One region of the Paracoccus zhejiangensis genome, then DNA from elsewhere that is predicted to be linked to it. Evidence: riboswitches for the same ligand, from Rfam matches in the RefSeq annotation. Region 1 holds a riboswitch; the other holds the start of a gene.

Region 1 (5,650 bases):
TAATTCGGTGGATAGGCCGCCGCCACTTCGGCCATCGGCGACATGTTCGGGTCAGCCGCCAGATCGCTGACCGACACGAGTTGCCCCGGCGCCGCCAGCAGCATGGCGATCTGGTCGGTGCAGAGGTTCATCGACACCACCCGCCGGGGCGCCTCAGCCCCCGCGACCGCCGGCAGGGCGACGACCAGCGCCGCCGCCACACCGCGGACCAGATCAGAACTCCGCACGGATCCCCGCGAAGAGGGCGCGGCCCGAGGTGCCGTAGCCGCGCAGCACCTGGTAGTCCTGGTCGAACAGGTTCTCGACCCGCAGATAGCCGGTCGACCGGCCGGTCAGGTCATATTCGACCGAGGCATCGACCAGCGTATAGCTGGGCATTTCCGCCCCGCGATCGACCAAGCCCGAGGCATGGGTCAGCCCCAGCCCGAAGCGCGAGCGGTCCGAGATGTCGCCGTCGAGCCGCAGGTTCAGCACCCGCTCGGGCACCCGTTCCAACTGTTGGCCGTCGGGGCGCTCGGTATCGGTATAGGTGAAGTTGCCGCTGAGCCGCAGCCGGTCGTTCAGCGGCGTTTCACCCGACAGCTCGATCCCCTGACTGCGCGTGTCGCCGGGGATCTGTTCGTAGTGGAAGGTCGCATAGGAATAGTCGATCAGATCGGTCACGACCGAGTGGAAGGCGGTTGCGCGCAGGGTCGCGCCATTGGCAAAGCTGCGCTCGACGCCGATCTCGCCACCCTTGGCGGTTTCCGGCGTCAGGTCGGGCGTGCCGGCCCAGAAGCTGTAAAGCTCGTAGGGCGAGGGGGCGCGATAGCCGGTGCCCCAATTGGCGCGGAGCGTCCAGTTGTCATCTGGGCGCCAGGCCAGCGCCAGCCGGCCCGTGGCCTCGCTGCCGAATTGCGAATTGTGGTCGTGGCGCAGCGACAGGGCCAGATCCAGCCGGTCGTTGGGCGTATAGCGCGCCTCGGCAAAGGCCGAATTGGTGATGTAACCGGCATCGGTGCTGTCGCCCTGGAACTCCTCGCGGCTATGGGCCGCGCCCCAGGCCAGCACCACCTGCGGGTTCAGATCGACCGAGCCCTTGTATTCCAGCTCGGTCCGCTCGCCCTCGAAGGGATAGGTGAAGCCGTCATAGGTTTCCTGCCGCGAGGTCTCGCTGCGCTGCAGGGCCAGCCCGTGGCGGATGCCGCCGGCGTCGTAATCGGCATAGATCCGGCCACCGCGCAGGATGCCGTTGCTGGCATCGGCGCCATCTTCCAGCACCGGGAAATCGCCATCGGTCTCGGCCTCGGTCTTCTGCCAGAAGCCGGCGGCGCCGATGGTCAGGGCGTCGTTGACATCATAGCGGCCCGACAGCGTGGCGCGGGTGGCGCGGGCGCCATCGTCCTCGCGGTTGCCATCGGCCTCGTCCGCGACCGAGAAGCCATCAGTGTCGAGATGCTGAACCGTGAAGGCCAGCGCATGACGCTCGCCGGAAGTGGTGATGCTATAGGCCGCCCGCTTGGTGTTGTAGCTGCCATATTCCAGAGTCGCGCGCTGGCGGGTGCCGGGTTCGGTTGCATCCAGCGTGCTGATGGCGATGACCCCGCCGATGGCCTCGGAGCCGTAAAGCGCCGATTGCGCGCCCTTCAACACCTCGATCCGGGCGATGTCACCGGTCATCATCGCGCCGGGATCAAAGCGGATCTGGGTCGAGGAGGGGTCCGACACGTCGATCCCGTCGACCAGCACCTTCACATATTGCCCGGCAAGGCCACGGATACGCAGGGTCGACTGGGTACCGAAGCCGCCATTGGCGGTGGCCGAGATGCCGGGCAGGGTGGCCAGGTAGTCGGTCAGGCGCAGGGTGCCGTCGCGCTGAAGTTCCTCCTGCGTCACGACCTCGACCGTGGCGCCGGTGCGGCCCAGTTCGGCCTCGGTCTGATAGGCGTAGAGCGTGATCTCGGGCAGCACGTAATCGGCCGGCGGCAGCGCGGCCCCCTGCGCGGCGGCGAGGCCGGCAAGGGCGGTCAGCGCGGTCGAGGCGGCCAAAAGATGGCGGAGTTGCATCGGTTCGGTCCTTCAGGGCGCCCGGTCGTTGCGGGCGGGGATGGGTGATCCGGTGGGAAGGCGTTTCCGGCCGGACGGGTCAATGAACCACCGCGACGGACAAACCGTTTCGCACATGCGCCCCGCATGTGGTCAGGGTGATGGCCTTGGCAGGTCTCCTGGCTTCGCGGGTCGGGGCTTGGCCGGGTCTTCCCATCCGCAACCGCGAACAGTGACATGTCCGGCCTCGCTCGCCGCTGACAGTTGCGGGGGCAGCCGCGGAATTGCACCGCGTTCCCTTTTCACCGGGATCACTCCCGGAACCGAGGCAGGGCGGGGATTAACCGAAGCCGCGAAACGGGGCAAGAACTATCGGCGGCCGAGCCCGGCCACCCAGTTCGGCACCGTCTCGCTGGCCGGGCCGATGATGCGCTTGGCAAAATCGCGGGCATTGGCGCTGGCGGCGAGGTTCAGTTCCACGCAGGGGATGCCCCGGCGGGCGGCGTGCTGGGCAAAGCCGGCGGCGGGATAGACATTGCCCGAGGTGCCGATGGCGGCGAAAAGATCGGCTTCCTCCAGCGCCTGCCAGATCCGCTCCATGTGATAGGGCATCTCGCCGAACCAGACGATATCGGGGCGGGTGGCGGCGGCGCCGCAGGAGGGGCAGGGATCGGCGGGCTGCATGACCAAAGGCGCCGGCCAGCGATGGCCGCAGGCGGCGCAGAGGGCGCGGGTCAACTCGCCATGCATGTGGATGACATCCGCGCTGCCGCCGCGCTCGTGCAGGTTGTCGACATTCTGGGTGATCAGCGTCAGGTCATGCGACTGCGCCAGATCGGCCAGCGCGCGATGGGCCGGGTTCGGCTGAACCTCGGCCAGCCGGGCGCGGCGCTGGTTGTAGAAGCGGTGGACCAGGTCGGGGTCGCGTTCGAAGGCCTCGGGCGTCGCCACGTCCTCGACCCGGTGGTTTTCCCACAAGCCATCGGCGGCGCGAAAGGTCGCAAGCCCGCTTTCGGCGGAAATGCCCGCCCCGGTCAGAACGGCGATGCGCAACGCCGGCTCAGCGGCAATAGGCCTCGGCACTGCTGGCAAAGCGCTTGTAGCGCGACCAGAAGGCGTTGTCGGCGTCGCTTTTCGACATGCGGACCTCTTGCGCCTTGTGCGGCTCGCGGAAGAAGCCGGCGGCACGGCGCTGGTCGGACCGCGACAGCGTCTGGTTCGCCACCTGCTGGATGCAGCCGCAGAGCGGCGCATTGCCACGCGCGCGGTCCGAGCGCACGCAGGCGCTGTCGATCGGGCCGGCCATGGCCAAAGGGGTGGTCAGCACGACGGCGGCGGCCGCAATGATGATGCGGTTGAGCATTGGGACTGTCTCCTCGGTTCCTCGTCATCGGATGCCGCGGGCTTGTCGCCCGTCTCCTTTGGCACCGTCATGCCCCCAGATATAGCAAATTCCGGGGCGTCGCTCAATCTCTTGGGTATAACCCATTGGTCAGGGGCGGGCCGCCCGCAACATCAATATCTTGTGGCGTCGCGGCCCCGCGCGGATCAGGCCGGCTCGGGCGAATAGCCGGCGCCGCGGATCGCCGCCTCGGCCTCGGTCGCGTTGATTCCCTCGACCCGGACGCGCTTCGTCTCAAGGTCGATCTGCGCCGTGCCGCCGGCCTCGGTGACAGCTTCCTCGATCGCCGCCTTGCAATGGCCGCAGGTCATGTCGGAAACGGTGAACTCCATCGGATATCCTTTCGCTTGACGGCCCCGCACGGGCCGGCCACACCCGCGGGCATGGAATGGATCGGTTTCGACGCAGATGACACGCTTTGGGAAAACGAGACGTTTTTCCGCAGCACCCAGGCTGGCTTCGCCCGCCTGCTCGAGGGCCATGCGCCACCCGAGCGCATTGCCGCGCATCTCTTCGACACCGAATGCCGCAATCTGGCGCGTTACGGTTACGGCATCAAGGGCTTCATGCTGTCGATGGTGCAGACCGCGCTGGAGCTGACCGAGAACCGCCTGCCGGGCGAGGCGGTGGCGGAAATTCTGGCAATGGGGCAGGAGATGCTCGCCCATCCGGTGCATCTGCTGGAGGGCGCGGCGGGGGCGGTCGAGGCGCTGTCGGACCGCCGCCGCATCCTCATCACCAAGGGTGACGTGCTGGATCAGGAGCGCAAGATCGCGCTGTCGGGTCTGGCCGAGCGGTTCGACGCCATCGAGATCGTCCAGCACAAGACGCCCGATGCCTATGCCGCCGTCTTTGCCCGCCACGGCATCACCCCGGACCGTTTTCTGATGGCCGGCAATTCGATGAATTCGGACGTCCTGCCGGTGCTTCAGGCCGGCGGCAATGCGGTGCTGATCCCGCATGATCTGACCTGGCTGCACGAGCAGGGCGATGACCCCGATCATCCGCGCTTTCACCGGCTGGAGCGCATCGCCGACCTGCCGGCCCTTGTCGCGAAGCTGACCCCATGACCGGCAATGCCCGCGCGGCGGGGCTGATGGTCTTGGGCATGGCCTTCTTCGCCATCGAGGACCTGCTGCTGAAGCTGTTGGCCGTGCGGCTGAGCATCGGCGAGGTGCTGTTCCTGCATGGCGCGCTGGGGGCGGTGCTGTTCGCGCTTCTGATCCGGTTGCGCGGTCAGCCGACTGGCTGGCAGGGCGCGCGGCGACCTGTGGTGCTGCTGCGCAGTCTGGGCGAGGGGCTGACGGCGCTGACCTTTGTGGCGGCGCTGGCGCTAGGCGATCTGGCCTCGGTCTCGGCCATCACCCAGGCGCTGCCGCTGGCCATGACCATGGGCGGGGCGCTGATCCTGGGCGAGCATGTCGGCTGGCGGCGCTGGCTGTCGGTGGCACTTGGCTTTCTGGGCGTGTTGATGATCATGCGGCCGGGGACCGAGGCCTTTCACCCCGCGGCCCTGCTGGCGCTCGCCTCGGTCTTCTTCGCGGCGATGCGCGACCTGACCACGCGGCGGGTGCCGGTCGATGTCGGATCGGGCCTTCTGACCATCACCGCCTTCACCGCCATCGCCCTGTCGGGGCTGGTGCTGATGGCGGTTGAGGGGCAGGGGCTGCGGATGCTGGACCTGAACCAGTGGCTGCTGCTTCTGGCCTGCGTCTTCGTCGGGCTGGCGGGCTATCAGGCCATGGTCGTGTCGGTGCGGCTGGCCGATCTGTCGCTGATCGCGCCCTTCCGCTATACGCGGCTGGTCTTTGCGCTGATCCTCGCCGTGCTTGTGCTGCGCGAGCGCCCCGATCTTTGGACCCTCGCCGGGGCCGGGGTGATCGTGCTGTCGGGCGTCTATGCGATGTGGCGCGAGGCGCAGCTGCGCCGGCGGGCGGCGCGGCGGGCCTAGTCGGCTGATGCACGCGGATCGCTGGCAAGGCAGGGGTCCAGCATCACCCGCCGCCCCTCGGCCCGGATGAAGCCGCCGGCCAAGACCGCTCCGTCGCCCGGCTCAAAATCGCCGGTCTCGTAGGTGACGCAGAGCACCTGCACTTCTGCTGCCTCACACAGCACCAGGTAGGCCAGCACCCCGTCGCTTTCGACCGCGCTCAGCCTTCCGCGCACCGTCAGGCTGATCCGCTCCCCGGTCTCGGGCGCGTAGCCGACCCAGTCAGGCAGGGT
Region 2 (5,650 bases), on a different replicon from region 1:
GGCCGAAGCCTCGGCGCTTGCGGCTTGCGGGCCGGGCGCAAGGCTGATCCGGCCCCGTGAGATCGCGCCGGGTGGCCTCGCCACGCTGGCGCTTGCAGAAGGAACCGACCCATGACCGTTCATTTCATCGGCGCGGGGCCGGGGGCGGCCGACCTCATCACCCTGCGCGGGCGCGACCTGATCGCGTCTTGCCCGGTCTGCCTCTATGCCGGTTCGCTGGTGCCCGAGGCGCTTTTGTCCCATTGCCCGCCCGGGGCAAAGATCGTGAACACTGCATCCCTCAGTCTCGATGCCATCATCGACGAAATCGCCGCGGCCCATGCGGCGGGGCAGGATGTGGCGCGGTTGCATTCGGGCGACCTGTCGATCTGGTCGGCCATGGGCGAACAATTGCGCCGGCTGCGCGCGCTGAACATCCCCTATGACGTGACCCCCGGCGTTCCCGCCTTTGCCGCCGCCGCCGCGGCACTCGGGGCGGAGCTGACCCTGCCCGGCGTGGCGCAATCGCTGGTCCTGACCCGCACCTCGGGCCGCGCTTCGGCCATGCCCGAGGGCGAGACGCTGGAGAACTTTGCCCGCACCGGGGCGACTTTGGCCATTCACCTGTCGGTGCATGTGCTCTCCGAGGTGCAGGAACGGCTGGTGCCGCATTACGGCCAGGACTGCCCGGTCGCCGTGGTGTTCCGCGCCAGCTGGCCCGACCAGCGCCTCTACCGCGCCACGCTGGCGACGCTGGATCCTGCCATTGGCGAGGGCGAGCGGACCGCGCTGATCCTCGTCGGCCCGGCGCTCGGGGCCGAGGATTTCGACGAAAGCCGCCTTTATGCCGGCGATTATGACCGCCGTTACCGCCCTGTCGGCACCAACCCGCGCTTCCCGGAGGCGCCATGACCGCGCCCGGCCTGATGATCGCCGCCCCGGCTTCGGGTACCGGCAAGACCACCGTGGCGCTTGGGCTTCTGGCCGCCTTTCGGGCGCAGGGCCTGAGCGTGCATCCGTTCAAGAGCGGGCCGGATTACATCGACCCGGCCTTTCACGCCGTGGCGGCGGGCCAGCCCTCGATGAACCTCGACAGCTGGGCCATGTCGCCCGGTCGCATCGCCATGCTGGCGCGCGGGGCCGAGGGGGCCGACCTGGTGCTGGCCGAAGGCTCGATGGGCCTTTTCGACGGGGTGGCGAAACCGGGCGAGACCGGCAGCGGTGCCAGTTCCGATCTGGCGGCTTTGAGCGGCTGGCCGGTCATTCTGGTCCTCGACGTCTCGGGCCAGGCGCAATCGGCGGCAGCGGCGGCGGCGGGTTTCGCGCGCTTTCGCAAGGATGTGCGGATCGGCGGCGTGATCCTGAACCGCGTCGCCTCGCCCCGGCACGAGGCGCTGACCCGCGCCGGCATGGCCGAGGCCGGGTTGACGGTTCTGGGCGCGCTGCCGCGCCGGCCCGATGTGGAACTGCCCGAGCGGCATCTGGGGCTGGTTCAGGCCGAGGAATTGCCGCGTCTGACTGCCATCCTTGAGGATCTGGCGGGCTTCATCGCCCAGCATTGCGACCTCGAGGCGATCCGGGCGCTGGCGGTGCGCGGCGCGTTCGCCGGCGCGGATGCCGCCCCCGTCCCGCCACCGGGCGAGCGGATCGCGCTGGCGCGGGATCAGGCGTTCTCGTTCATCTACCCGCATCTGTTGGCCGACTGGCGGGCCGGCGGGGCGACGATCCTGCCCTTCTCGCCCTTGGCGGACGAGGCGCCCGACGCCTCGGCCACGGTCTGCTGGCTGCCCGGCGGCTATCCCGAGCTTCATGCCGGGCGGCTGGCGGCGGCGGAAACCTTTCGCGCCGGGCTGACCCGCTTTGCCGAGACCCGCCCCGTTCATGGCGAATGCGGCGGCTATATGGCGCTGGGGGCCGGGCTGGTGGCGGCGGATGGCACGCGGCACCGGATGGCCGGGCTGTTGGGGCTGGAGACCAGCTATGCCAAGCGCCGGATGCATCTGGGCTATCGCCTTGCCGCGCGGGCGGCGCGGCCCTTGCCGGGCCTCGCGGACGCCGCTGGCCTGCGCGGTCATGAATTCCACTATGCCACCATCCTCGACCAGCCCGACGCGCCGCTGGCCGAGGTGCGTGATGCCAATGGCGATCTGGTGCCCGAGACCGGGTCGTTCCGCGACAGCGCCGGCGGCGGTCGGGTCAGCGGCACGTTCTTCCACCTGATCGCGCCAGCCAGTGCAATCGCCTGACAGGGAACCGGGAATCCGGCTTGACCCGCGTCCCGCCCCGGCGCAGAAAGATCGGACGAGGTGTCCCGGACCGCAAGGAACGGGGCTGAAACGGGAATGGGGAAGGGCGTCCCTGCAAGTGACGCCTGTGCCCCAGCCGCCCCCGCGACTGTAAGCGGAGAGCGGCCATCCGATTGCCACTGGCCCCCTTTGGGCCGGGAAGGCGGGTGGTCGCCATGATCCGCGAGCCAGGAGACCGGCCTCGACGCAATGAAACCCATCGGTCGTCGGGTGTGACGGCAAGGAGACAGACATGCATATCGAACCCGGCATCGTTGACGGTGCCAAGATCGTCCTCAGCTATGCCACCGCAGCCGGCGCCGCGGCGACCGGGCTGTTCATGCTGGGGCAGTCGACCCGGCAGAGCGGCCTCGCTTCGGTGGCGCTGCGCAGCGTGATCGCCACGGTCGCCACCTTCGGCTTCTTCCAGGTGCTGCCGCATTACCCGGTGGGGGTCAGCGAGGTGCACCTGATTCTCGGCTCGACCCTGTTCCTGATCCTCGGCGCCGGTCCGGCTGCACTGGGTCTGGCCATGGGCCTCTTGCTGCAGGGCCTATTCTTTGCACCCTTCGACCTGCCGCAATACGGCATGAACGTCACCACGCTCCTGGTCCCGCTCTTCGCCGTCGCCGTTCTCGCGCAGCGGATCATCCCGGCGGGCACGGCCTATGTCGATCTGCGCTATGCCGATGTGCTGAAACTCTCCTTCGCCTACCAGGGCGGCGTGGTGGCCTGGGTCGCCTTCTGGGCCTTCTACGGTCAGGGTGCCTCGGCGCTGGCCGGGATAGGGATGTTCGGCGCGGCCTATATCACCGTCGTGCTGATCGAGCCGCTGGTCGATCTGGCGATCCTCGCCGGTGCCAAGGCGCTGGCCGGGCGGATGCCCGCCTCGCTGGTCACGCCGCGGCTGCTTGCTTCGGCCTGATCCGACAGGCCAATCAGATCAGGGGCGCGGACCTGCGGGACCGCGCCCCTTTCTCATGACGCGCAGGCACCCCATGATCGAGCTTATTCTCATCGGCATCGGCACCGGCAATCCCGACCACCTGACTGCCGAGGCGGCGAAGGCGATGAACGCCTCCGACCTGATCCTTGTGCCCTTGAAGGGCGAGGACAAGTCCGATCTGGCCGGTCTCAGGCTGGCGATCTGCCGCGAGGCGCTGACCGATCCGGCAACGCGGGTCGAGACCTTTGACCTGCCCGTCCGCGATCCGGCGACGCCCGACTATCTCGCGCGGGTGCAGGACTGGCATGACGCCATTGCCGCCATCTGGGAGGATCGCATCCGCGCCCATCTTGACGCCGGCGGCGGGCCGCGCGTTGCCCTGCTGGTCTGGGGCGATCCCTCGCTTTACGACAGCACCCTGCGCATTGCCGAGCGGGTGGGCCGCCGCCTGCCGCTGACCTTGCGCGTCATCCCCGGCATCACCGCCATTCAGGCGCTTTGCGCCGCCCATGCCATCCCGCTGAACGATCTCGGCGCGCCCGTCACCATCACCACCGGCCGGCAATTGCGCGCGGGTGGCTGGCCCGAGGGGGCATCGACCATCGTTGTCATGCTGGATGCCGGCGGGGCCTTCGAGGCCCTTGACCCGGCGGGCCTGACCATCTGGTGGGGCGCCTATGTCGGCATGGCCGAGCAACTGCTGATCGCCGGTCCGCTCTCTGAGGTTGCGCCACAGATCATCGCCACGCGGTCCGAGGCGCGGGCGCGGCATGGCTGGATCATGGACATCTACCTGATCCGGCGCGGCTGAGACCTGCAGAGAATGCAAGGCTGGTCACAGCTTTGTCACCTGACTAGGGTCAAAGGGGTCAATGTCACGAGAACGGGAGAATCGTCATGGCCTCGAACCGCGCGCACAAGGGCAATGCAGCAGCTGACCGGGGAGGGCCGTCGCTGATCCTCGGCAACCAGCGGGGCAATCTGCTGGAGGGTGGCGCGGGCAAGGACATGATCCTTGGGCTGGGCGGCGATGACACCATCCGCGGCGGCGGCGGCGATGACCGCATCCTTGGCGGGCGTGGCAATGATACCGCCGTCTATGCCGGCGGGGTCGATGACTATGCGATCAGCCGACTTGGCGGCATTGTCCGGGTCGAGGCGCTGTCGGGCAACGAGGGCCGCGACTGGCTGCAATCGGTCGAGGCGCTCTATTTCGAGGGCGATGATTACACGCTGCATCTGGATGGCCGGAACAATGCCGTGCTGGCCGGGGATGATGCGGTGGCGGCGGGCGAGGACGGGGTTACCCTGATCGACACCGCCGATCTTCTGGCCAATGACCGCGAGTATGACGGTGACGCGCTGACCATTACCGGGGTTTCGGCTGCGGCCTCGGGTGCGGTGGTGACGCTGGAGGGCGGCCAGATCAGTTATGATCCGGGCGACCGCTTCGACCATCTGGCCGAGGGCGAGACGGCGACCGACAGCTTTACCTATACCGTCGATGACGGGAAGGGCGGCACCGATACGGCGACCGTGACTGTCACCATCACTGGCCAGAATGACGCGCCCACGCTGACCGCCACCACCAGCGTCACCGTGGCCGAGAACCAGACCGCCGTGCCCGCCGGCCTCTCGGCCACGGACCCAGACAGCAGCGACCTGACCTATGCAATCAGCGGCGGGGCCGATGCGGCGCTGTTCCAGATCGACCCCGAGACCGGCGAGTTGAGCTTCATCACCGCGCCGGATTACGAGAACCCCGGCGATGCGGGCGGCGACAATATCTATGACGTGACCGTCAGCGTCACCGATGGCGCGGGCGCCAGCGACAGCGCCGATATATCGGTGACGGTCGAGGACGTGACCGAGACGCCGCCGATCGTCGCCCGGATCAACGAAATTCACTATGACAATGCCGGCACCGATGCGGGGGAGTTCATCGAGGTCCGAGTCAACGCGGGCGATGATGCCTCGGGTCTGTCGGTCGAGCTCTATAACGGCAGCAATGGCGGGGTCTACGGCACGCTCTCCATCGCCGATGCGACGATGACCAGCGACGGCACGCATGATTTCTATGTCTGGAACCTGCCCGCGAACGGGTTGCAGAACGGCGCGCCGGACGGGATGGCGCTGGTGAATGGCGGCGAGGTGGTCGAATTCCTCAGCTACGAGGGCGAGATGACCGCAACCGGCGGCGCGGCGAATGGCCTGACCTCGACCGATATCGGCGTCTCCGAGCCGAGCGATACGCCCCTCGGCCAATCCTTGCAGCGGAACGAGGATGGCAGCTGGCGCGCGCCGGAAACCGCGACGGCAGGCGCCAGCAATGACGCCGCCGAGCCTGAATTCGCGGCGCGGATCAACGAATTTCACTATGACAATGCCGGCACCGATACCGGCGAGTTCGTCGAGGTAAGGGTGACGGCGGGCGGCGATG

Evidence for each region. A riboswitch is a leader RNA that binds a small molecule or an ion and turns the genes downstream of it on or off. The one in region 1 is predicted to bind cobalamin.
Region 2: another riboswitch for cobalamin. It lies ahead of CX676_RS20010 (energy-coupling factor ABC transporter permease); the one in region 1 lies ahead of CX676_RS07130 (TonB-dependent receptor plug domain-containing protein).

The regions. Positions count from the first base shown of each region.
Region 1 covers NZ_CP025430.1:1,443,152-1,448,801, reverse strand. The annotation lists gene CX676_RS07135 (ABC transporter substrate-binding protein) at 1-227, opposite strand, end outside; gene CX676_RS07130 (TonB-dependent receptor plug domain-containing protein) at 214-2,046, opposite strand; cobalamin riboswitch at 2,178-2,368, opposite strand; gene CX676_RS07125 (NAD-dependent deacylase) at 2,395-3,078, opposite strand; gene CX676_RS07120 (hypothetical protein) at 3,086-3,388, opposite strand; gene CX676_RS07115 (heavy-metal-associated domain-containing protein) at 3,574-3,759, opposite strand; gene CX676_RS07110 (HAD family hydrolase) at 3,811-4,497, shown strand; gene CX676_RS07105 (DMT family transporter) at 4,494-5,378, shown strand; gene CX676_RS07100 (hypothetical protein) at 5,375-5,650, opposite strand, start outside.
Region 2 covers NZ_CP025431.1:148,919-154,568, forward strand. The annotation lists gene CX676_RS19995 (cobalamin biosynthesis protein) at 1-115, shown strand, start outside; gene cobM (precorrin-4 C(11)-methyltransferase) at 112-891, shown strand; gene CX676_RS20005 (cobyrinate a,c-diamide synthase) at 888-2,225, shown strand; cobalamin riboswitch at 2,267-2,483, shown strand; gene CX676_RS20010 (energy-coupling factor ABC transporter permease) at 2,518-3,189, shown strand; gene cobF (precorrin-6A synthase (deacetylating)) at 3,263-4,021, shown strand; gene CX676_RS20020 (ExeM/NucH family extracellular endonuclease) at 4,108-5,650, shown strand, end outside.